DNA from 4 places in the Citrobacter sp. Cm046 genome. Region 2 is predicted to be linked to each of the others. Evidence: predicted binding sites of a transcription regulator. Region 2 holds the regulator's gene; each other region holds the start of a gene.
What was found. The regulator CRP, encoded in region 2, controls carbon source genes, mostly activating them, when cyclic AMP is high. The targets are predictions, from matches to a motif close to ATGTGANNNNNNTCACAT.
Positions count from the first base shown of each region.

Region 1: serC (3-phosphoserine/phosphohydroxythreonine transaminase) is a predicted target of CRP. The motif match lies at 3,627-3,644, and genes of this name have one in related genera.
Region 3: aaeR (HTH-type transcriptional activator AaeR) is a predicted target of CRP. The motif match lies at 2,807-2,824, and genes of this name have one in related genera.
Region 4: ldtB (L,D-transpeptidase) is a predicted target of CRP. The motif match lies at 3,934-3,951, and genes of this name have one in related genera.

Region 1 covers NZ_JAOWGP010000034.1:169,343-175,394, forward strand. The annotation lists gene focA (formate transporter FocA) at 1-587, opposite strand, end outside; gene ycaO (30S ribosomal protein S12 methylthiotransferase accessory factor YcaO) at 992-2,752, opposite strand; gene OGX98_RS05640 (DUF421 domain-containing protein) at 2,889-3,581, shown strand; gene serC (3-phosphoserine/phosphohydroxythreonine transaminase) at 3,795-4,883, shown strand; gene aroA (3-phosphoshikimate 1-carboxyvinyltransferase) at 4,954-6,052, shown strand, end outside.
Region 2 covers NZ_JAOWGP010000026.1:15,369-21,420, forward strand. The annotation lists gene prs (ribose-phosphate diphosphokinase) at 1-186, opposite strand, end outside; gene OGX98_RS00980 (NUDIX hydrolase) at 376-1,095, shown strand; partial or broken gene OGX98_RS00985 (hydrolase) at 1,131-2,199, shown strand; gene OGX98_RS00990 (YheU family protein) at 2,196-2,414, shown strand; gene OGX98_RS00995 (phosphoribulokinase) at 2,469-3,338, shown strand; gene OGX98_RS01000 (OsmC family protein) at 3,426-3,833, opposite strand; gene crp (cAMP-activated global transcriptional regulator CRP) at 4,143-4,775, shown strand; gene OGX98_RS01010 (YccS/YhfK family putative transporter) at 4,827-6,052, shown strand, end outside.
Region 3 covers NZ_JAOWGP010000029.1:6,361-12,412, forward strand. The annotation lists gene aaeB (p-hydroxybenzoic acid efflux pump subunit AaeB) at 1-1,507, opposite strand, end outside; gene aaeA (p-hydroxybenzoic acid efflux pump subunit AaeA) at 1,513-2,445, opposite strand; gene aaeX (p-hydroxybenzoic acid efflux pump operon protein AaeX) at 2,453-2,656, opposite strand; gene aaeR (HTH-type transcriptional activator AaeR) at 2,842-3,771, shown strand; gene tldD (metalloprotease TldD) at 3,870-5,315, opposite strand; gene yhdP (AsmA2 domain-containing protein YhdP) at 5,392-6,052, opposite strand, start outside.
Region 4 covers NZ_JAOWGP010000034.1:84,194-90,245, forward strand. The annotation lists gene OGX98_RS05250 (phosphoethanolamine transferase) at 1-683, opposite strand, end outside; gene mntS (manganase accumulation protein MntS) at 960-1,088, opposite strand; gene mntR (manganese-binding transcriptional regulator MntR) at 1,275-1,748, shown strand; gene OGX98_RS05265 (anion transporter) at 1,745-2,854, shown strand; gene ldtB (L,D-transpeptidase) at 2,917-3,837, opposite strand; gene OGX98_RS05275 (ABC-F family ATPase) at 4,059-5,654, shown strand; gene OGX98_RS05280 (glycoside hydrolase family 31 protein) at 5,741-6,052, opposite strand, start outside.

The sequences.
Region 1 (6,052 bases), on a different contig from region 2:
ACCATGATAAACGCTTTGTCCATCAGGCTGCGACCTGAGTAGCTCATCCATACGGCCAGACATACCATCAGGTTAGCCAGAATGCCAAGGCTAACAGCCTCAACAAAAGTATGGTGCACTTTGTGATCGGCTGTTTGTAGAACGTTAAGCCCCCATGCGCCATTGGCGGTCATGTACTCGCCAGAAAGCCACATCAGTAACACGAAGATGAGGGCGCCAATCAGGTTGCCGACATATACGTTAAGCCAGTTCTTTGCCAGTTGGCCCCAGGTAATACGACCACTCGCCTTAGCGACGACAATCAGTACCGTTGAGGTGAAGAGGTCTGCACCGCAGACAACACACAGGATCAACCCCAGGGAAAAGCAGATACCACCCACCAATTTTGCCATACCGAAAGGCATTGTTCCGGTGCCGGTGGTGGCGGTGATATAGAAAACAAAGGCAATTGAAATGAATACACCGGCAGTAATTGCCAGATAGAACGTCTTAAGCGGATGTTTCGTTGCTTTATAGACGCCTGCTTCTTCGGCAACTTTGGCCATTGCAGCAGGTAGAATAAGATCAAAAGGGTTGTCAGCTTTCACACTAACTCTCTCTTTATTAAGTCGGCGACGAGATACTAACAAAGCATTATAGATGAGAATTTGATATAGATCATATCTCGCCTGGCTTATAGGCCCGTAAGACGCATGGTTTTTATGCAATTACGGTGTAACTTTTTGATTATCCAAGTAAAAATAAATTTTAAAAATTATAAAGTGAGTTGAATTTTTTCCTTTTGCCCCCTGTTGAGCAGTTAATTAAAATGGAGTAATTGCAATAAAAGGTAACATTACTAAGTTAATTTTTTTAATATCAACTACTAATATTTAACCTTGCTTTTACATTTATTTTTGATTACGCAAAAATAAAAAAATGGGGCACTAAAAGCGCCCCGTAATATAGCGTAGTCAATTGTTGAAGCCTACTCAGAGTAGGCTGTTTGCCACTATTTTGACCAGTGTGCTGCTTTAGCACGCTGCAATTTTTCGTAGGCTTTCAGCAAAGACTGATGTGCTGGAAACGCTTGCAGATCGTTGTCAACGGGCTGGAGGCCATAGAAAGGCGCTTCTCCGCTCAATGCCGCACTTGCCGCTTCAACGGCATCAGCACCGTACATGCGAACAAAGGCATTCAGATATTGCAGCGGTTGCCGATCTTCTTCTTGCGACAGCAGCAACAGCGTTTGCAGACAACGGTAATAGTTTGCACGTTCGGCGCTAAAGACAGAGGCGTTAAATTCCATCGTCCATTCCGTCCAAATCAATGCCTGCTCCAGGTCGCCACCAGCCAGAGCCAGCATGACTTTTAACTCGCCAATGCGCAGGGTAGACCAACCGTTGTCCGGACCAGTCGCCAGGCCCAGCAGTTCACGCACGCGAGTAAAGTCGTCAAAACCTTCTTCATCCAGTTGTTCGAGCAGATTGAGATAGTCTTCTTTATCCCATTCACTGCCCGGCAGAGAAAGGATTGTCTCACGCAAATGCGCGCCCATACCGTTGTTCGCTAACCACAAATCTTCAGCCGGATAGATGTCAGACATACCGGGAACGATAATGCGGCAAGCGTACACGCCCAGGTGTTCGTAGTCGGCGATATACACTTCTTTATCTTCAGTGTTGAAGATAGCCATCAGGGTGGCGAACTCCTGTTCCGTGGTTCCGGAGAAATTCCAGTCGACGAACGGATAATCAGCATCCTGTTTGAACAGATCCCAGGAGATCAAGCCGCTGGAATCGATGAAATGAGTTTCGAGGTTGGTGTGTTCAGCGACTTCTTCGTCGTCGAAGGTCGGCGGAGTGAACACATCGAGATCTTTCAGACCACGGCCTTGTAACAGTTCGGTGACTGTACGTTCCAGTGCCACGCCAAAATCAGGATGTGCGCCGAATGAAGCAAAGCAGGTGCCATTGGCAGGGTTAAACAAAACCACGCAGATTACTGGGTATTTGCCGCCCAGAGAGCCGTCATACGCGAAAATCGGGAAACCTTCCGCTTCCAGTTTGGCGATGGACTCGACAACCGCCGGATAGCGCGCCAGCACGTCGGCAGGAATTTCCGGCAGGCTGATGCTTTCCGCGATAATACGATTCTTCACATAACGTTCAAAGACCTCAGACAAACCCTGAACGCGCGCTTCATTAGGCGTGTTACCGGCGGACATCCCGTTAGATACGTACAGGTTGCCGATAATGTTCATCGGAATATAGACGGTCTGGTTATCAGACTGGCGGGTAAACGGCAGGCCGCAGACACCGCGTTCTTCATTGCCTGACTGCAGATCGATAAGCATGCTTCCGGTCAGTTCATTTTCTGGATCGTAGAATGCGCGCAGACGCGGATCCAGCAGACCTTCCGGAACGTTGTCGTCTTCGGTCAACGGGAACCATTTTTCGTTCGGATAATGCACGAACGGACTGTTAGCGATGGTTTCACCCAACCAGAAATCAGCAAAGAAGTAGTTAGTGGACAGACGCTCAAAATATTCACCCAGCGCGGAAGCCAGCGCTGCTTTTTTCGTCGCGCCCTTACCGTTGGTGAAGCACAGTGCGCACTCTTTATCGCGGATATGTACAGACCAGACGTTAGGAACGGGGTTTAACCATGAAGCTTCTTCAATATGGAAACCGAGGTCGAGCAATTTTTGCTGGAAGCGGGCGATGGAATCTTCCAGAGCGGCATCTTTGCCGGGGATAAATGTTTGCGTCATGAAAATCACTTTTGTCGTACGGAAAGCGCGCAATGATACGGGTTTTAAATGAATGGCGCTATCGCCGCTACCACTGCGGCGTAAATAAAAGTATTGGCTATGCTTTCACACAGTCCACAACGTTTAGAGCGTAAGAATGAAAGCATTTGATTTGCAGCGTATGGCTCTTGATAAGGTGCCAATGGATTTTCTTGGCGAGGTTGCTCTGCGTAGCCTCTATACCTTTATATTAGTTTTCCTTTTCTTAAAGCTCACAGGACGGCGTGGCGTTCGTCAGATGTCACTTTTTGAAGTGCTGATTATTTTGACGCTGGGTTCAGCTGCGGGTGATGTGGCGTTCTATGACGATGTCCCTATGCTTCCGGTACTGGTGGTTTTTATGACCCTGGCGCTGCTTTATCGTTTAGTGATGTGGTTAATGGCACATAGCGAAAAGCTGGAGGATTTGCTGGAAGGCAAGCCAGTGGTCATCGTTGAGGATGGCGAACTGGCATGGTCAAAGCTTCACAACGCCAATATGACGGAATTCGAATTCTTTATGGAGCTACGTCTCAATGGTGTCGAGCAACTTGGGCAGGTCAGGCTGGCGATTCTTGAAACGAACGGGCAGATTAGCGTCTATTTTTTCGAGGATAAACAGATCAAACCCGGACTAAGCATTCTTCCCAAACACTGCACACAACGATTTAAGGTTGTACCTGAAGCGGGAGACTATGCCTGCGTACGTTGTAGTGAAGTGATCCAAATGAGTGCGGGCGATCATCAATTATGTCCGCGCTGTGCAAATCCAGAATGGTCGAAGGCCAGCCGGGCAAAACGCGTCACCTGACAGCGAAAATCTCGGTTTTTTTCCGTCAATCCGATAGATTCTGTTGTGTGATGCATCGCTCATTTTTACCCTGGTCATTTTTACCCATTGCGGCGCGTGTCACTGAATGATAAAACCGATATCCACAGGAATAACTTATACCCAATGTCTGTCACAGGAATTATCGTAACGACAGGATGTTGATCGGATAACAACACAACGTGGTGAGGGGAAATGGCTCAGGTCTTCAATTTTAGTTCAGGTCCGGCAATGCTACCGGCAGAAGTACTTAAACTGGCTCAACAGGATCTTTGTGACTGGAATGGTCTTGGCACGTCGGTAATGGAAATTAGCCACCGGGGTAAAGAGTTTATTCAGGTCGCAGAGGAAGCCGAGCAGGATTTTCGCGATCTTCTCAGTATCCCCTCCAACTATAAAGTGTTGTTCTGCCATGGTGGTGGTCGTGGGCAGTTTGCCGGTATCCCATTAAATATTCTGGGTAATAAAACTACGGCGGATTACGTTGATGCCGGTTATTGGGCAGCCAGTGCTATTAAAGAAGCGAAAAAGTACTGCACGCCGAATGTTATTGATGCCAAAGTTACCGTTGACGGCCTGCGTGCTGTCAAGCCAATGAGCGAATGGCAGCTTTCTGATAACGCGGCGTACCTGCACTATTGTCCGAATGAAACCATCGATGGCATTGCGATCGATGAAACGCCGAAGTTTGCCAGCAATGTGGTGGTGACGGCGGATCTATCCTCCACCATTCTTTCCGGCCCGCTGGATGTTAGCCGCTATGGCGTTATCTATGCTGGTGCACAGAAGAATATCGGTCCGGCAGGGCTGACGATTGTTATCGTTCGTGAAGATTTACTGGGTAAAGCCCACGTGTCCTGTCCGTCGATCCTTGACTACACCGTACTGAACGACAATGACTCCATGTTCAATACACCACCGACTTTTGCCTGGTATCTTTCTGGTCTGGTCTTTAAATGGCTGAAAGAACAGGGTGGTGTTAATGCTATGGATAAAATTAACCAGCAAAAAGCAGAGCTACTGTATAGCGTGATTGATAACAGTGACTTCTACCGCAATGATGTCGCGAAGTCTAACCGCTCACGCATGAACGTACCGTTCCAGTTAGCTGACAGCTCGCTGGATAAACTCTTCCTGGAAGAGTCGTTCGCAGCGGGTTTGCATGCGCTGAAAGGACATCGGGTTGTCGGCGGTATGCGAGCGTCTATCTACAATGCCATGCCGCTTGAAGGTGTGAAAGCGCTGACCGATTTCATGATCGATTTCGAGCGTCGCCGCGGTTAATTTGTTGTTTCTTTTCATCCCCGCAGCCAGCCTGTGGGGTTTTTATGTCTGTTTTTGAGAGTTAAGTTTCATGGAATCCCTGACGTTACAACCCATTGCGCGGGTGGATGGCACCATCAATCTGCCTGGATCCAAAAGTGTTTCTAACCGCGCTTTGCTGCTGGCTGCATTAGCGAATGGTACTACTGTCCTGACAAACCTGCTGGACAGCGATGATGTTCGCCATATGCTCAATGCTCTGAACGCGTTAGGGATTAGCTATACCCTTTCAGCCGATCGCACTCGCTGTGAAATTACTGGCAATGGTGGCCCATTACATGCCGAAGGCGCTGTCGAACTGTTCCTCGGCAATGCCGGAACCGCGATGCGCCCTTTAGCTGCTGCGCTGTGTCTGGGAAATAATGATATCGTGCTGACGGGTGAACCGCGCATGAAAGAGCGCCCGATTGGTCATCTGGTAGATGCGCTACGCCAGGGTGGAGCAGAGATTGAATACCTTGAGCAGGAAAACTATCCGCCTTTACGTCTGCGCGGTGGTTTTGTTGGCGGGCAGGTAGAGGTTGACGGCAGTGTTTCCAGCCAGTTCCTGACAGCGTTATTGATGACCGCACCGCTGGCACCGCAGGATACGACGATCGCGATTAAAGGCGAACTGGTGTCAAAACCCTACATCGACATCACACTGAATTTGATGAAAACGTTTGGTATTGAAATTGAGAACCAGAATTACCAGCGCTTTGTGGTGCAGGGGGGGCAGCAGTACCAGTCTCCGGGTCATTACCTGGTAGAAGGGGATGCGTCATCAGCCTCTTACTTCCTCGCTGCCGGAGCGATTAAAGGCGGTACAGTAAAAGTCACTGGGATTGGCCGCAATAGTATGCAGGGCGATATTCGTTTCGCTGATGTGCTGGAAAAAATGGGCGCGACTATTACCTGGGGGGACGACTTCATAGCCTGTACGCGCGGCGAATTAAACGCTGTTGATATGGACATGAATCACATCCCGGATGCGGCAATGACCATTGCCACCGCAGCGCTTTTTGCTAAAGGTACGACGACCTTACGTAATATCTACAACTGGCGTGTCAAAGAGACCGACCGTCTGTTCGCAATGGCGACAGAGTTACGTAAAGTTGGTGCTGAAGTGGAAGAGGGGCATGATTTTATCC
Region 2 (6,052 bases):
TTCCACTAGTTGCGCCACCAGCATAAAGTCGTTCATATCACGCATTGCCATCGCCCGAATGCGCATCAGACGAGCAGAGGATGGCAACGCATCGGTTACTTTCAACCAGGCGGCCCCGTCAGGAAAAACACCGCTGGCAATTGCGTACACCTGCTCATCCAGGGTTAATGTCAATTTTACGCTCATCGCTCTCTCCTTAATTGTGTCCCTTAGACACAATTAATAATGTCCTTAAGACATATTTAAAGCAAGCATAATATGCATTAATCTTCACCATGGTGATAATCAACTGATAAGTAACAAGAAAAAACGAAACTTGCCCCCCATGGTTGGGCTGGTACACTTGTGAGCGTTGCAAATCATCGTGAGTACCTTATGACCACCGAAGCTGACTATCTGAATCAGTATGATGCCCGCCGCTTTCCCTCCCCTTTGGTGACAGTGGATAGTGTGTTGTTTACCCTGCATCAACAGGCGCTGTGTGTGTTGCTGGTAGAACGGGCAAACCAGCCACAAAAGGGGTGCTGGGGATTACCCGGTGGCTTCATTGATATGGCCCACGATGATTCCACCCGTGCCACGGCAATGCGTAAACTCACTGAAAAAACAGGTGTTTCTCCTTCCTGGTTGGAACAACTGGATACGTTTTCCGGACCAGATCGTGATCCGCGCGGCTGGAGCCTGACCGTCACCTGGTTCGCCTTGATCGCCTGGGTAGACTGTGAGCCGCACATTGCCAGCGTCAGTGATGCCCGTTGGGTTCCTGTTGATAAACTTGCCGACTATCCACTCGCATTTGACCACCAGAAAATCATTGAGGCGGCCCTGCATCGGCTACGGCAAAAAACGATGTATTCTTTACTGCCCGTTTACTGTTTACCGGATACCTTTACTCATGGTCAGCTCCAGGAAGCCACTGAGGTAATCCTTGGCCAGTCCATTCAGCGTAAAAGTCTGATCCGCCGCTTTGAAGCATCAGGCATGTTTGAAGATACCGGTGAAAGTATGGCGACAGGCACGCGAAAAGCCCGTTTATGGCGGCGTAAACCCGGCGTGGATATCCATCTTTTCTCGCGTAACCTACTGACTGACTAAGCGTAAACTTACATATTGACTAACCCGCAGGCCTTCTGCGCGGTATAGTTGCTCATTCCGTTTATTGATTGCTCTGGTGTTATGGTTGAAATCACTCCTACAGAAATGACCCCATCCGCCGACGATTCACGAGAATTCCGTCCGATGCGCGGGATCCGTAATCGCCATCTACAGACGATGCTACCGCGTTTGATTCGCCGTAAAGTGAAGTTCGACGCCCACTGGCAGCGGCTCGAGTTACCTGATGGCGACTTTGTCGATCTGGCCTGGAGTGAAGATCCACAGCAGGCAAAACATAAACCGCGTCTGGTGGTTTTTCACGGCCTGGAAGGCAGCCTGAATAGTCCATATGCTCATGGACTGATTGAAGCGGCGCAAAAGCGCGGCTGGCTGGGTGTGGTGATGCACTTTCGCGGCTGTAGCGGAGAACCGAATCGCCTGAACCGAATTTATCACTCCGGCGAAACCGAAGACGGCACCTGGTTTTTACACTGGCTGGAACGTGAATACGGCCGCGTACCAACTGCGGCGGTAGGTTATTCGCTCGGCGGCAATATGCTGGCATGCCTGCTGGCAAAAGAAGGGCGAGACATTCCGATAGATGCGGCGGTTATCGTATCCGCACCTTTCGTGCTCGAAGCCTGTAGCTACCATATGGAGAAAGGTTTCTCCCGGGTCTATCAGCGCTATCTGCTCAATCTTTTAAAAGCCAATGCCTCACGTAAACTCGAAGCCTATCCAGGCTCACTGCCGGTCAGTCTGGCGCAACTGAAATCCCTGCGCCGCATTCGCGATTTTGACGATCTCATCACCGCCAAAATCCACGGTTTTGCCGATGCTATAGACTATTATCGTCAGTGTAGTGCCATGCCGTTATTGAATCAGATCGCCAAACCGACGCTGATTATTCATGCCAAAGACGATCCTTTTATGGATCATCATGTGATCCCCAAACCGGAAAACCTGCCATCGCAGGTGGAATATCAGTTAACCGAACACGGCGGACACGTCGGATTTATTGGTGGCACATTGCGCCATCCTGAGATGTGGCTGGAGTCCCGTATCCCAGACTGGCTGACAACATACCTGGAGGCGTCATCATGATGATCCCGTGGCAGGATATCTCCCCGGAAGCACTGGACAACCTGATTGAAAGCTTTGTCTTGCGTGAAGGCACCGATTATGGTGAACATGAACGCTCGCTCGAACAAAAAGTCGCCGACGTCAAACGCCAACTACAATCTGGTGAAGCCGTGCTGGTGTGGTCCGAACTGCATGAAACGGTCAACATTATGCCGAGGAAACAGCTTCACGAGTAATCCGCTGCCGACGGCTGACTATAATAAAAAAACCAACCTATTTATGGAGTTGTTATGTCTGCCAAACATCCGGTGATTGCGGTAACAGGATCCAGCGGCGCGGGGACCACCACCACCAGCCTCGCGTTTCGTAAAATTTTCGCGCAGTTAAATCTGCGTGCTGCCGAGGTGGAAGGTGACAGTTTTCATCGCTATACCCGCCCGGAAATGGACATGGCGATCCGCAAAGCGCGCGATGCCGGACGGCATATCAGCTATTTCGGCCCCGAAGCCAATGACTTCGGCCTGTTAGAACAAACCTTCATTGAGTATGGTCAGGCAGGAAAAGGCCAGTCGCGTAAATATCTGCACACTTACGACGAAGCCGTTCCGTGGAACCAGGTTCCAGGTACGTTTACCCCCTGGCAACCACTACCTGAGCCGACTGACGTTCTGTTCTACGAAGGACTGCACGGCGGTGTCGTTACTCCGCAACAAAATGTGGCGCGACATGTCGACCTGCTGGTTGGCGTTGTGCCAATCGTCAACCTGGAATGGATTCAGAAACTGACCCGTGATACCAGCGAGCGCGGACACTCACGTGAAGCGGTGATGGACTCGGTCGTGCGTTCAATGGACGACTACATCAATTACATCACTCCACAGTTTTCCCGCACGCATATTAACTTCCAGCGTGTGCCAACTGTCGACACCTCCAATCCCTTTGCGGCCAAGAGTATTCCGTCACTGGATGAGAGCTTTGTGGTGATTCATTTCCGCAACCTGGAAGGGATCGATTATCCCTGGTTGCTGGCGATGCTGCAGGGTTCATTCATCTCCCACATCAATACGTTAGTCGTACCGGGTGGCAAGATGGGGCTGGCAATGGAATTGATCATGCTGCCGTTAGTGCAACGACTGATGGAAGGAAAGAGGATCGAGTGAAGTGTTGCCGGATGGCGGCTGATGCCTTATCCGGCCTACGGGTTTACATCATGCAGGCCTGATAAGTATGACGCCATCAGGCGTGCATTACGAAGCAGCAATCACTTCATAGGAATGGGTGATATTCACCGCTTTTTCCAGCATCAACGCCACGGAGCAATATTTCTCAGCCGAAAGATCTACCGCGCGGGACACGGAGGCATCTTTCAGGTCATGGCCGGTGACAATGAAATGCAGATTGATATGGGTAAAAAGACGCGGTGCTTCTTCACGACGTTCAGAGGTGAGTTTCACTTCACAGTTGGTCACATCCTGGCGACCCTTTTGCAGGATCGACACCACATCAATTGCGCTGCAACCACCCGCAGCCATTAACACCATTTCCATCGGGCTCGGCGCTTTATCACCGGAGTTACCGTCCATCAGAATTTGGTGGCCAGAGGCGGACTCACCAAGGAAGGTTAACCCCTCAACCCACTTTACACGCGCTTGCATATTTCGTAACTCCAATGTTTCAATTTTCCTGACAGATTACGCGCACATAACAATTCTCGCAACGGAAGGCGACCTGCGTCATGCTGAAGCGAGACACCAGGAGACACACGGCGAAAGCTATGCTAAAACAGTCGGGATGCTACAGTAATACAATGACGTACTGCATGTATGCAGAGGACATCACATTACAGGCTGCAGTGCACTTTTTAGCAGCCCCCTTCCCAGGTAGCGGGAAGCACATTTTTGCAACCCCAGAGGCAGCGTCGTTTTCTGGCTCTGGAGACAGCTTATAACAGAGGATAACCGCGCATGGTGCTTGGCAAACCGCAAACAGACCCGACTCTCGAATGGTTCTTGTCTCATTGCCATATTCATAAGTACCCATCGAAGAGCACGCTGATTCACCAGGGTGAAAAAGCGGAAACGTTGTATTACATCGTTAAAGGCTCAGTGGCAGTGCTGATCAAAGATGAAGAAGGGAAGGAAATGATCCTCTCTTATCTGAATCAGGGCGATTTTATTGGCGAACTGGGCCTGTTCGAAGAAGGCCAGGAACGTAGCGCCTGGGTACGAGCTAAAACCGCATGTGAAGTCGCTGAAATTTCATACAAAAAATTCCGTCAGTTAATCCAGGTGAACCCGGATATTCTGATGCGTCTGTCTTCCCAGATGGCTCGTCGTCTGCAAGTTACGTCCGAGAAAGTGGGTAACCTTGCCTTCCTCGACGTGACAGGCCGTATCGCCCAGACGCTGTTGAACCTGGCGAAACAACCTGATGCGATGACTCACCCGGACGGCATGCAGATCAAAATCACCCGTCAGGAAATTGGCCAGATCGTGGGTTGCTCCCGTGAAACCGTTGGTCGCATCCTGAAGATGCTGGAAGATCAAAACCTGATCTCCGCGCACGGTAAAACCATCGTCGTTTACGGCACACGTTAATTCCGCCAAAATGGCGCGTTACTCAGTAATGCGCCATTTTTGTTTACACTGATGTGGCGAAGACTGATTTATCACCCCGAGATCAACTACGCACTACGACAGACGCTGGTGCTGTGTTTACCTGTGGGTGTCGGTCTTATCATCGGTCAACTACATCTGGGGCTGCTTTTCTCCCTCGTCCCAGCCTGCTGCAACATTGCCGGTCTTGACACCCCACATAAACGCTTTTTTAAACGCTTAATTATTGGTGCGTCGCTGTTTGCCGGATGCAGTTTGATCATGCAACTACTGCTGGCGCAGACCATACCGTTACCGCTGATCCTCACCGGCCTGACGCTTATTCTCGGCGTAACTGCAGAGTTAAGTCCTCTGCATGCACGATTGTTGCCCGCCTCGCTCATTGCTGCAATTTTCACGCTTAGCCTTGCCGGGAACATGCCCGTCTGGGAGCCACTGTTAATCTATGCGCTGGGTACATTGTGGTACGGTCTGTTCAACTGGTTCTGGTTTTGGCTGTGGCGCGAGCAGCCGCTACGTGAATCACTCAGCCTGCTATACCGCGAACTGGCCGATTACTGTGAGGCTAAATACAGTCTGCTGACCCAGCACATCGATCCTGAAAAAGCGCTGCCTCCGCTGCTGGTACGCCAGCAGAAAGCAGTCGATCTCATTACCCAGTGTTATCAGCAGATGCACATGCTGTCGGCGCATCACAACAATGAGTACAAACGCCTGCTGCGTGCCTTTCAGGAGGCTCTGGATTTACAGGAGCATATTTCCGTCAGCCTGCATCAACCGGAAGAGGTGCAGAAACTGGTCGAACGCAGCCATGCAGAGCAGGTGATTCGCTGGAATGCGCGAACTGTCGCCGCCCGACTACGAGTGCTGGCAGATGACATTTTGTATCACCGCTTGCCTACGCGATTTTCAATGGAAAAGCAGATTGGCACCCTGGAAAAAATTGCCAGGCAGCATCCGGATAATCCCGTTGGACAGTTCTGCTACTGGCACTTTAGCCGCATTGCCCGCGTTCTGCGTACCCAGCGCCCGCTTTATGCCCGGGATTTGATGGCTGATAAGCAGCGCCGATTGCCGTTGCTCCCTGCTCTGAAAAGCTATTTGTCGTTTAAATCCCCTGCGCTGCGTAATGCGGGGCGTATCAGCGTCATGTTAAGTATCGCCAGCCTGATGGGTAGCGCCTTACATTTGCCAAAACCATACTGGATCCTGATGACGATATTGTTCGTCACGCAAAATGGCTACGGCGCAACCCGGGT
Region 3 (6,052 bases), on a different contig from region 2:
CCAACAGAATCACAATAAACGCCAGCACACATCCCACAAGCTGCCCCAGCGCACTGTCGAGGAACTGGCTAAAATGGAACGTCATCGGGTTATCCAGCACGATAATGTTAATCGTGCTCGCCAGCGCCCCCATGGAGCCCAAACGCCGCTTCTGTACCTCGATACCGAGGAAAAATCCCAGCACAGCAAGGCTCAGGCACAGTAACAACATACTTTGCTGGGTATTGGGGATAATCACCAGAAAATAGAGCGCCCCCAAAGGTAATGCTGCCAGCGTGCCGTAGATAAAGTCTATCGCTACCATACGTGGATTGGGTAAACGCATTGCCAGTGAGGTAACGACCGCAATCATCACCATCGCGCCACTACCTGACGTCCAGCCGGTCCACAGCCAGAACAAGGTTCCCAGCACACAGGAAAGCGTGGTACGCCAGAAGTTGACCATCGCATGGTGACGTTCGGCGGATTCCACTTTCACTACCGGCTCACCCTGCAGGATCTCTTCTTCAATCGCACTAATTTTGGTATTGCTGACAACACCGCGTTTGAGCAGCAGGTAGCGTGTCGCAGCACCTGCCCAGCTATATATCGTCACCGGCGTGTCACGCTCGCCGGTCCAGACAATCACGCGCCGCATCCGCTTGAGTTGCTTATGTACGTCCTGCACCGTTTGAACTGGCGTATCAAACAGCTCACGGAAGGTGTCCGTAATCAGGTCCGGTCGCGTGTTCTGGATAAGATAGGTTTCACAGGATTGAGTAATGAGCGTCAGCGACAACGTGTTCAATGCTTTAAGTCTGCGGTTGGCGCGTACCCAGCGTGAGGACTCCATGTTCAGGTTGCTGCGCATACCTTCCAGCGCCGCAGTACGACGGACTAAATCCCCCCAGGCTTTATCCACTTCTTCACTGTCGCCGTGCTTAATGCACAGTTGCATAAGTTGATACTGCGCCACCAGAAGGCTGTCCAGCTCGACATCGATCTCCTGCTTCACTGAACGGGGTGAAAAGAGCAGATCGGCTACAATAGCGCAGACGATCCCCATCACGATCTCGCTGCAGCGTTCGAGCGCAAATTGCGGCGTCAGCAATGGTTCCGCCTGAATGGTAATGACGATTATCAGCGCCGTGTAGCCCGAAAGCCCCCAGGCATAGGAGTTCTCGATCTTCACCAGCGAGGAGAGCCAGGTACAAAAACCGGCCCAGATGCAGCACACCAGGATCATCAGCAGCGGCGCACGGATCATGCTGATAATAATGATCAGTGCGGCAATACAGCCAATAAATGTTCCGACAATACGAAGCATACCGCGATAACGGATAGCGCCAGAATAGGGTTCTCCACCCGCAGCAAAGGCCGGGCCAGCCGCCACAATTGCCGCAGTCAACACCGCCCAGCGCGGTGTCTCAAGTTGAAAGTGAAAGCCAACAAACAGCGCCAGCACAATGGCGCATGCCAGTTTTACCGCAAAGCGGATATGCTGATTGGCAATGGAGAAAATACCCATCACGATTAACCAAACTCGCGCAGGCGATGCGCTATTTTACGGAAAAACGACTCCTGGCTGGCATCGCGATCCTGCTTACCAGTAATGACGACGGTGGCCGTAGTACCGGCCGGCCACAGGGTGCCTTGCTGCTCATCCAGACGAATACGCACCGGCACACGCTGTGCCAGACGTACCCATTCAAGATTGGAATCAATGGTCGCCATACCTTTTGCATCCTGCGTACTGCTGGCATTCGTTACACCAGCCGCTACGCTATCAACGGTGCCTTTCAATACCTTATTACTGCCAAGTGGTGTTATTTCAGCACGATACCCCGGACGAACACCTTCCAGCTTGGTCTCTTCCATATAAGCCAGCACATAAAAAGAGTGCTGTTTTACCAACGCTACCGCCGTGGAGCCGCGGGTAATAAACTCGCCAGAATAGACGTTAAGGTTAGTCACCCAACCGTCGGCTGGGGCGCGAATGACCGTTCGTTCAAGATCCAATTTCGCCAGGTCGCGTGTCGCCTGCGCCTTTGCAAGCTGGTGCAATACGGTTTGCAATACGTTATTGGACTGGTCAATCTCTTCACGAGACATTGCCTGAACGCCAAGCCGGTTACGACGACCCGCTTCCTGGCGCTTTTCCTGTGCCAGTACCTGATAATAGGCGACATCCGCTTCAGCCTGTTCGAGGGCTTTCTTATAGCGCGGTTGGTCGATAGTGAACAGGACCTGATCCTTTTTCACCAGTTGGTTATCATGAACGTTAACATCAGTGATTAAGCCCGCGACATCCGGTGCAATTGCCACAACATCAGCACTGAAACGTGCATCACGCGTCCACGGCGATTCGGTGTAGTAGACCCATGCGCGGAAAATGGCGATAAAGGCCAGAATGACCAGTATGAGAGTCATGGCCGTGCGGGAGAGTTTTCTTGTTAGTGTTTTCACTTCAACCTCAAACGAACAGGCGCGTTATTAAATAGAAAAGACAGCAATACAGCGCGGTATTAAACAGAGCCGGATGCCAGACAAAATCATAGATGCCAGTCGGAACTAGCATCCGGCGCACCAGCCAGAAAATCGCCAGTGACAAAAGCAATTCGAAAAATATCGGTGGGAAGGAAAGACCAAACACCACGATAACGGGAAACAGACTCATGTTGACCTTGGTAGCTTAAGAGAGTGCAGATGATTGATTTTTTTAGCGTATGTCACCGCAGAGAAGGGCAAGGATTAGCCAGGCGAGAGCGACACAGCAGTTATTTGAATAATAATATATTAACGTAACTGTTATGCTGTTATCTATATTATGTGATCTAAATCACTTTTAAGCCAGAGTGAACAATGGAACGATTAAAACGAATGTCGGTGTTTGCCAAAGTTGTCGAGTTAGGCTCCTTCACCGCCGCCGCGAGACAGCTTCAAATGAGTGTTTCATCGATAAGCCAGACGGTATCAAAACTGGAAGATGAGCTACAGGTTAAGCTGCTAAACCGCAGCACACGTAGCATTGGGCTTACCGAGGCGGGTAAGATTTATTATCAGGGCTGCCGCAGAATGCTGCACGAAGCGCAGGATGTTCACGAGCAGCTTTATGCCTTTAACAACACGCCAATTGGTACCCTGCGAATTGGCTGTTCTTCAACCATGGCACAAAATGTCCTTGCCGGACTGACGGCAAAAATGCTGAAAGAGTACCCTGGCCTGACGGTAAATCTGGTCACCGGCATCCCGGCACCAGACTTAATCGCCGATGGCCTGGACGTCGTTATCCGTGTGGGTGCGTTGCAGGACTCGAGTCTTTTTTCGCGTCGCCTGGGGACCATGCCGATGGTGGTCTGTGCCGCGAAAAATTACCTCGCCCAATTCGGTACCCCGGAAAAACCCGCCGACCTCAGTAATCATTCCTGGCTGGAATACAGCGTACGACCCGATAATGAATTTGAGCTTATTGCCCCGGAGGGGATTTCTACTCGCCTCATCCCACAGGGACGCTTCGTAACCAATGACCCTATGACGCTGGTGCGCTGGCTGGCCGCAGGCGCGGGAATTGCCTATGTCCCGCTGATGTGGGTGATCAATGAGATCAATCGTGGCGAAGTGGAGATCCTGTTGCCCCGTTATCAGTCAGACCCGCGTCCGGTTTACGCCCTGTATACCGAAAAAGACAAGCTACCACTCAAGGTGCAGGTGGTGATTAACTATCTCACGGATTATTTTGTCGATGTGGCACAGTTGTTTCAGAGGATGTATGGCAGGGGCAAAGAAAAATAGAGGACTGTCCAGCCGGAGCAGCATTTATGTCCCCCATCCAGCAAAATGCCCGATAGCACAATGCTTATCGGGCATACAGCAGGTATGAATCCGGAGATTTAAGCAGTGCCGCCCACGGTCAGGTTATCCACCTTCAGCGTCGGCTGACCAACGCCCACCGGCAGACTCTGCCCTTCTTTACCGCAAACACCAACGCCGTTATCCAGTTTCAGATCGTTACCCACCATGGAAATCTGCTGCATCGCTTCAATACCAGAACCGATAAGCGTCGCGCCTTTCACCGGTTTGGTGACTTTACCGTTTTCAATCAGGTACGCTTCAGAGGTTGAGAAAACAAACTTCCCGGAAGTGATATCCACCTGACCGCCGCCGAAGTTAGGTGCATAAATCCCATATTCGACAGACTCGATAATTTCCTGCGGCGTGGATTTCCCTGGCAGCATATAGGTGTTGGTCATACGCGGCATTGGCAAGTGCGCATAAGATTCACGACGTCCGTTACCTGTCGGCGCCACACCCATCAGACGCGCATTCAGTTTGTCCTGCATGTAACCTTTCAGAATACCGTTTTCAATCAGTACATTGTACTGGCCCGGAGTCCCTTCGTCATCAATGGCTACCGAACCACGGCGATCCACCATCGTACCGTCATCAACGACTGTGCACAGTTCAGACGCGACCAGCTCCCCCATATGACCGCTGAATACCGAAGTACCTCGGCGGTTAAAGTCACCTTCCAGACCATGACCGACCGCTTCGTGCAGTAGCACACCAGGCCAACCTGCGCCCAGCACTACAGGCAGCGTTCCTGCCGGAGCGGCTACCGCAGAGAGATTCACCAGCGCCATGCGCACGGCCTCTTTCGCCCACGCATCGGCCCGGACTTCGCCATCAAGGGAGGCGAGGAAATAGTCATAACCAAAACGACCGCCGCCACCGCTGGCACCACGTTCACGTTTGCCGTCATCTTCTACCTGCACGCTGACAGACAAGCGCACCAGAGGACGAACATCCGCCGCCAGCGTTCCGTCTGTCGCAGCCACCAGGATCAACTCGTAGACGCCGGTCAGACTTGCAGTCACTTCCTGCACGCGCTTATCAGCCGCACGTGCAACACGATCGACACGCCTGAGAATGTCCAGCTTCTCTTCACGGCTCATGCTTTGTAACGGATCAACCGAGGTATAGAGAGCTTGATGTTCGACTGCGCCCAGCGTCTTTACTTTGCCATCGCCGCTGTCGCGCACAATCGTACGGGCAGCATGAGCGCTTTGCTCTAACGCCAGCAGGCTTATCTGGTCTGCATAGGCAAACCCTGTTTTTTCGCCGCTGATGGCGCGCACACCAACGCCCTGGTCGATATTGTAAGAACCATCTTTAATGATGCGGTCTTCTAAAACCCAGGATTCGTGATAGCTCGACTGAAAATAGAGATCGCCGTAATCAAGACGGCGTTCGGCCAGTTGGCCCAGAATGGCAAACAGATCCTGATGTTTCAGGCCATTCGCCGCTAGCAATTGTTCACTTACCAGGTTCAGACTCATCGTTTTGCTACTCATTAGTTGCTGCGGTAGGGAGATCTATTTACTGAGATTGGGGCAATTACTCGCCCCCGTCAAATCATTGCTTTCTTTCTTTTCGCGGCTGGCGCAGGACTTCGTTAATCTGCGGCTTATCAACCGGACCGGTGATGCGATAGCGCAGAATCGAGACTTTGCTCCATAACGGTCCCAGTACTTTACTGGCAGCAAATACAGCGGCACCGACAATCGGGTTGACGGCAAACGCGGCGGCAACACCCACGGTGGCAGAAATTTCCGGTGCGACAACAGCTTCCATATCCAGCTCACGCCGCACAAGGTTAACTGAACCTTTCATCGCGATATCCGCTTCCAGTCCGTCCACCAACGTATCATCGGTATGCATTACGCCATCTTTAATCCATGCCGTGCTGCGAATGGAGTCAAAATAAAAGCCTTCACTGAAGGTATCGCTAAAATCAAAACGCAGTTTACGCAGCAACGCATCAAAGCTCAGCAGGCGCAGCAGTTGTCCCGCATGTCCGGTGCTTAACTCAGTAAGCTCGCCTTTACCCAAACGGGTACGCAAAATTCCATTAAGCGAGGCTTCATCAGGATCCCAGGGGGGATTGCGCCAGTGCAGATCGTACTCAACGTTGAATGAAGAGTTTCGTATCGGCGTCGATACGCCAAAGAAACCCGCGGCAGAGTCAATTTTATTACCGTTTAGTTTTCCCTTCAGCGACGTACGCTCTTTACCC
Region 4 (6,052 bases), on a different contig from region 2:
CGGGCGCTCTCACCAATCACCACGACATAGGTATGGTATTTGGGTTTTACCCCTGTCACTGTCCAGCTATCTTTGACGCTTGCCAGTTTCGCCATCCGCTCCTGTTCATCGAGCACTTCGTTGTTGTTAACGATGACGTCTTTAGCAAAACGAAATACCGGGTAGCCAGTGTCTTTCAGTTTAAATACACCACCCCAGGCCAGGTTTTGCACGGGAGTAACAAAGAACGCCACGATGCTAAACAGCAAGCACAGGCTATCGAGCTTATTCCAGCGTGGTCTGTTCATCTCTTTTTTACGGCGAACGGCGATAACGCCAAGCGCAAAAATAAATACCCCAACCAGGTAGTTGTACCAGGGGAAGATCGTCAGGATCTCGGTGGACTCTTCCATGTTGGTCGAGTGCAGCGCCAGCAAGGTATTAAAGTTTGGCGAGCCGTAAGCCTGGCCGAACGGAAAGTACATCGCCGCAATCAATGAACAAATGCCAATCAGCACTTTCTGCGTGCGCGGCGCATAACGCCAAAGTAGCAGCAATATACAGGTAAAAGCGGCGCTATAGAGCAGGCTAAGCGGGTAGCCCAGTGCAAGGTTGATCAGCAGAGACTGTAAGAAATAAAGGCCAGTCCACGGGCTAATAGCTCGGCTACGAGCAATAAGTGAGTCTTTGAGGGTTAAATTCATATGCCACTGTTGCAAAAACGCCATGTGCTTACCCTGGCGCAAAGGGTCATTGCCTGCCTGAGAGAGCGAGAAGAGGGATGAGGTCCGCATCTGCGAGCCGCAATATACGCAGGGCTGCGAAAAGATAGAGTGTGCGCAGGAGAAGGTCAACTACTACAAAGAAATTGTTTTGGGATGGCAGTGGCAAAACGGACAAAAAGAAGGGTTATTGGGGCGTAATCTGTCACCGTAACTACGTTACAGCAGGAAAATGAAGCGGCGTACCGCGACGCCGCATTATTTACTTGAAGGTTTTTCCTGCTCTGGTTTGCTGTTAATCATGTCGCACAGCATAGAGATCAGCATCAACCGTACTTTAAAGGGAGAATGGCTAAACACGCGTATACACCTCTTGAATTCATTCATATGAACCTCCTGACTTCACGATCCCATCAGTCCTTGAGGGATGTCTTTATTATATACAGATATAGCACAGGCTATATTATATAGCTATTGCTAAAACGTTAATTTTTTGTGCCCACGCAACTCTGGTTTACAATGAGCGCTCTCTAATCAGATGCCGTTAACGCGTCACAGTAACGAGGAAGCAGAATGAGTCGTCGCGCAGGTACGCCAACAACAAAAAAAGTGACGCAATTGGTGAATGTTGAAGAACACGTTGAAGGGTTTCGCCAGGTCAGGGAGGCGCATCGACGCGAACTGATTGATGACTACGTTGAGCTGATTTCCGATCTCATTATCGAAGTCGGTGAAGCGCGCCAGGTGGATATGGCGGCACGTCTTGGGGTTTCCCAGCCCACCGTTGCCAAAATGCTGAAGCGCCTGGCGTCAGTAGGATTGATTGAAATGATCCCCTGGCGCGGTGTGTTTTTAACCGCAGAGGGCGAGAAGCTGGCTCAGGAGAGTCGCGAGCGTCATCAGATTGTGGAAAATTTTCTGCTGATGTTAGGGATCAGTCCAGAAATTGCCCGTCGTGATGCGGAGGGCATGGAACACCACGTGAGCAAGGAAACGCTGGAGGCTTTTAGCCGGTTTACGCAACAACATGGAACAGGCTCTGAATGAGTTTTCCTTTACTACGCGCTTTGCAGCGCGATCGCTTTTTCCAGTTGCTAATCATCGTCGGGATTATTCTAAGTCTGTTGACGCCGTTTGCGCCCCGGAGCTGGCCGGGGGCAATTGACTGGCACACGATCATTACGCTCAGTGGTCTGATGCTACTCACCAAAGGCGTGGAGTTAAGCGGTTACTTTGACGTGTTAGGGCGAAAAATGACTCGCCGTTTCAACACGGAACGTCAGCTGGCAATATTTATGGTGCTGGCTGCGGCGTTACTGTCGACGTTTTTGACCAACGATGTTGCTTTATTTATTGTCGTTCCGCTGACGATTACCCTGAAAAAACTGTGCGCTATCCCGGTTAACCGCCTCATCATCTTTGAGGCGCTGGCGGTTAACGCCGGATCGTTGCTGACGCCGATAGGAAATCCGCAGAACATCCTGATGTGGGGACGCTCTGGTCTTTCATTTGCGGCGTTTACCTGGCAAATGGCACCGCTTGCTGGCGCCATGATGCTGACGCTGGTGGTGCTCTGCTGGTTCAGTTTTCCGCATAAAGCCTTGCATTATCATACTGGTACATCTGCGCCTGACTGGCAACCTCGGCTGGTGTGGAGTTGTCTGGTGTTCTATATCGTCTTTTTGACGGCTCTGGAATTGAAGCAGGAACTCTGGGGGCTGGCGATTGTGGCTGCGGGGTTCATGGTCCTGGCTCGTCGCGTGATACTCAGCGTGGACTGGACGTTATTGCTGGTGTTTATGGCGATGTTCATTGATGTACATTTGCTGACGCAATTACCCCTGTTGCAAGGGATAGCTAACCAGATTGGGGCGCTCTCAGCGCCGGGGCTATGGTTGACGGCAATCGGCTTGTCACAGTTTATCAGTAATGTTCCCGGTACGATTTTGCTGTTGAACTATGTGCCACCGACGCAGTTGCTGGCCTGGGCTGTTAATATTGGCGGTTTTGGCCTGTTGCAGGGATCGCTGGCGAATATTATTGCATTACGGATGGCAAACGACCGGCGTATCTGGTGGCGTTTTCATCTGTACTCGGTGCCGATGCTGATATGGGCGATGCTGGTAGGATATGGATTGTTGTTGCTGATGTGATAGCGGCAAAGAGGCAATAAAAAAGGCGGATGATTCATCCGCCTTTTTCGTTTCTGGTCTGCTTAGTTCAGACGAACCGGCATACCGGAACGGTTTTGTACTGCCTGCTCAACGACGGACTGATCAACATCAGACTGACCGGTGATGCTGGTAATGCTCTTGTTCAGGGTAATCGGAACAATTTCCCCGCCTTCGAACTGCGCTTCAGTGGTTGACAGTGGGTTATGCACCTCAATGTAACGGCTACCATCTGGTTCAGTGGTGGCTTTCACTGGTTCATCGATAAACTGTACGCGAGTGCCGACCGGAACATTTTCAAACAGGAATTTGATGTCTTCGTTACGCAGACGCACGCAGCCGTGGCTGACGCGTAGGCCGACGCCGAAGTTAGCGTTGGTCCCGTGGATAGCGTACAGACGACCGATATACAGTGCGTACAAGCCCATCGGGTTATCCGGGCCTGCCGGAACTACGGCTGGCAGCGGTTCACCCGCAGCGCGGTACTCAGCGTGCATTTTCGCCGTTGGCGTCCAGGTTGGACCCGCTTTCTTACGTTCCACTTTGGTGGTCCAGTTGATAGGCGTGTCTTTGCCTAACTGGCCGATACCAATTGGTAAAACGATCACGGTATTGGTGCCTTTTGGATAGTAGTACAGACGCATTTCAGCGCTGTTGATAACAATACCTTCATGTACGGTATCCGGCAGAATCAACTGCTGCGGAATGTTCAGTACGGTACCGCCTTTCGGCAGGAAGGTGTCCACGCCTGGGTTTGCTTCCAGCATGTTGGACAGACCCATCTGGTATTCAGCCGCATAATACTCCAGCGGTTGGGTATTACCTTCAGGGATGGTGATGACCTGGTTCTGGCCAATCAAGCGACTACCATCGGTAGGCAGCGGATACGTGACGGCTGAAGCGGTATTACAAAAACCAACTACCGCGAGCGCCGCCGCGAAAAGCGTTGTCAATTTCATATTCATTTTTGCGAGATTCTGAAGCCAAGCAGGCTAGTGGGTTGAGATTTATGTAGTGTTGGGCACGCATTATATGTGCATTCTGAGCAACAAGGAATTCGGATGTGTACTAAATCACATTTTTTTCCGTTTGCTTTCACTTTATCCCTTCAGCACGAAGGCGCGATCTTATTTTAGAGTTATGGCATAATAAGCGGTTTGTCACATATTTCTTTCAGGATACGCCAGTGTTAGTTTCCAGCAACGTCACCATGCAGTTCGGCAGTAAGCCGCTGTTTGAAAATATTTCCGTCAAATTTGGCGGCGGCAACCGTTACGGCCTGATTGGCGCGAACGGTAGCGGTAAATCCACTTTTATGAAAATTCTCGGCGGCGATCTTGAGCCGACGCTGGGTAACGTTTCACTCGATCCGAACGAACGCATCGGTAAGCTGCGTCAGGATCAGTTTGCTTTTGAAGAGTTCACTGTGCTGGACACCGTTATTATGGGGCACGCTGAACTGTGGGAAGTGAAGCAGGAACGCGATCGTATCTATGCGCTGCCGGAAATGAGCGAAGAAGACGGCTATAAAGTTGCCGACCTCGAAGTGAAATACGGCGAGATGGACGGTTACTCCGCAGAAGCACGTGCGGGCGAATTGCTGCTGGGTGTGGGTATTCCGGTAGAACAACATTACGGACCGATGAGCGAAGTCGCTCCTGGCTGGAAACTGCGTGTGCTTCTGGCACAGGCGCTGTTCTCTAACCCGGATATTCTGTTGCTCGACGAACCAACGAACAACCTGGATATCGATACCATCCGCTGGCTGGAGCAGACGCTGAACGAGCGTGACAGCACCATGATCATCATTTCGCACGACCGTCACTTCCTGAACATGGTCTGTACGCACATGGCGGATCTGGACTACGGCGAGCTGCGTGTTTACCCAGGCAACTACGACGAATATATGACGGCGGCAACGCAGGCTCGCGAGCGTCTGTTGGCAGATAACGCCAAGAAAAAAGCGCAGATTGCCGATCTGCAATCTTTCGTCAGCCGCTTCAGTGCTAACGCGTCGAAATCTCGTCAGGCGACCTCTCGTGCGCGCCAGATTGATAAGATCAAACTCGATGAAGTGAAGGCCTCCAGCCGCCAGAACCCATTCATCCGTTTCGAGCAGGATAAGAAACTGTTCCGTAACGCGCTGGAAGTGGAAGCGCTGGCTAAAGGCTTTGATGAAGGCCCACTGTTTAAAAACTTCAACCTGCTTCTGGAAGTGGGCGAGAAGATTGCCATCCTGGGCGCTAACGGCGTGGGTAAATCAACCATGCTGAAAACGCTGGTGGGTGAACTGCAGCCGGATAACGGTACGGTGAAGTGGTCTGAAAACGCGCAAGTAGGTTACTACGCGCAGGATCACGAATATGAGTTTGAAAACGATCTGACCGTATTCGAGTGGATGAGCCAGTGGAAACAGGAAGGGGACGATGAGCAAGTTGTACGTAGCTTCCTCGGTCGCCTGCTGTTCAGCCAGGACGATATCAAAAAGCCTGCGAAGGTGCTGTCCGGTGGTGAAAAAGGGCGCATGCTGTTCGGTAAGCTGATGATGCAGAAACCGAATATTCTGGTGATGGATGAACCAACCAACCACCTGGATATGGAATCGATTGAATCGCTGAACATGGCGCTGGAAATGTATCAGGGCACGCTGATCTTCGTTTCTCACGACCGCGAGTTCGTGAGTTCGCTGGCAACTCGCGTGATTGAAATTACGCCGGAACGCGTAATCGACTTCACCGGTAACTACGAAGATTATCTGCGTAGTAAAGGGATCGACGGCTAAACATTGTGGCCCGGTGGCGCTACGCTGACCGGGCCAATAGTCTGCCTTGTAAGCCGGGTAAGGCGAAGTTGCCACCCGGCATTCAATTACACCACCCACTCACTCCCGTCTTTACCATTCACCAACAGTTGGCGTTGTTCCCCTATCGGTAACGAAACTTTCAGCGCTTTCCACGCCGGACGATAATCGCCACGGGATTTAACCTTGAGGTTAATGGTTGAACTGTCACATATCATCTCCCATTCAACCCACAAGGCATTACCGTTCTGATAGCCCCAGCTTTCACCATCGTCTTCAAACAGCAGACCTGTTGCCGTTCCCACACCTTTGAGTGGGAACAACTTCAGCTCACGCTTATTGTCTTCCTCTACACTGACGTGACTGATACGTTCGCTGAC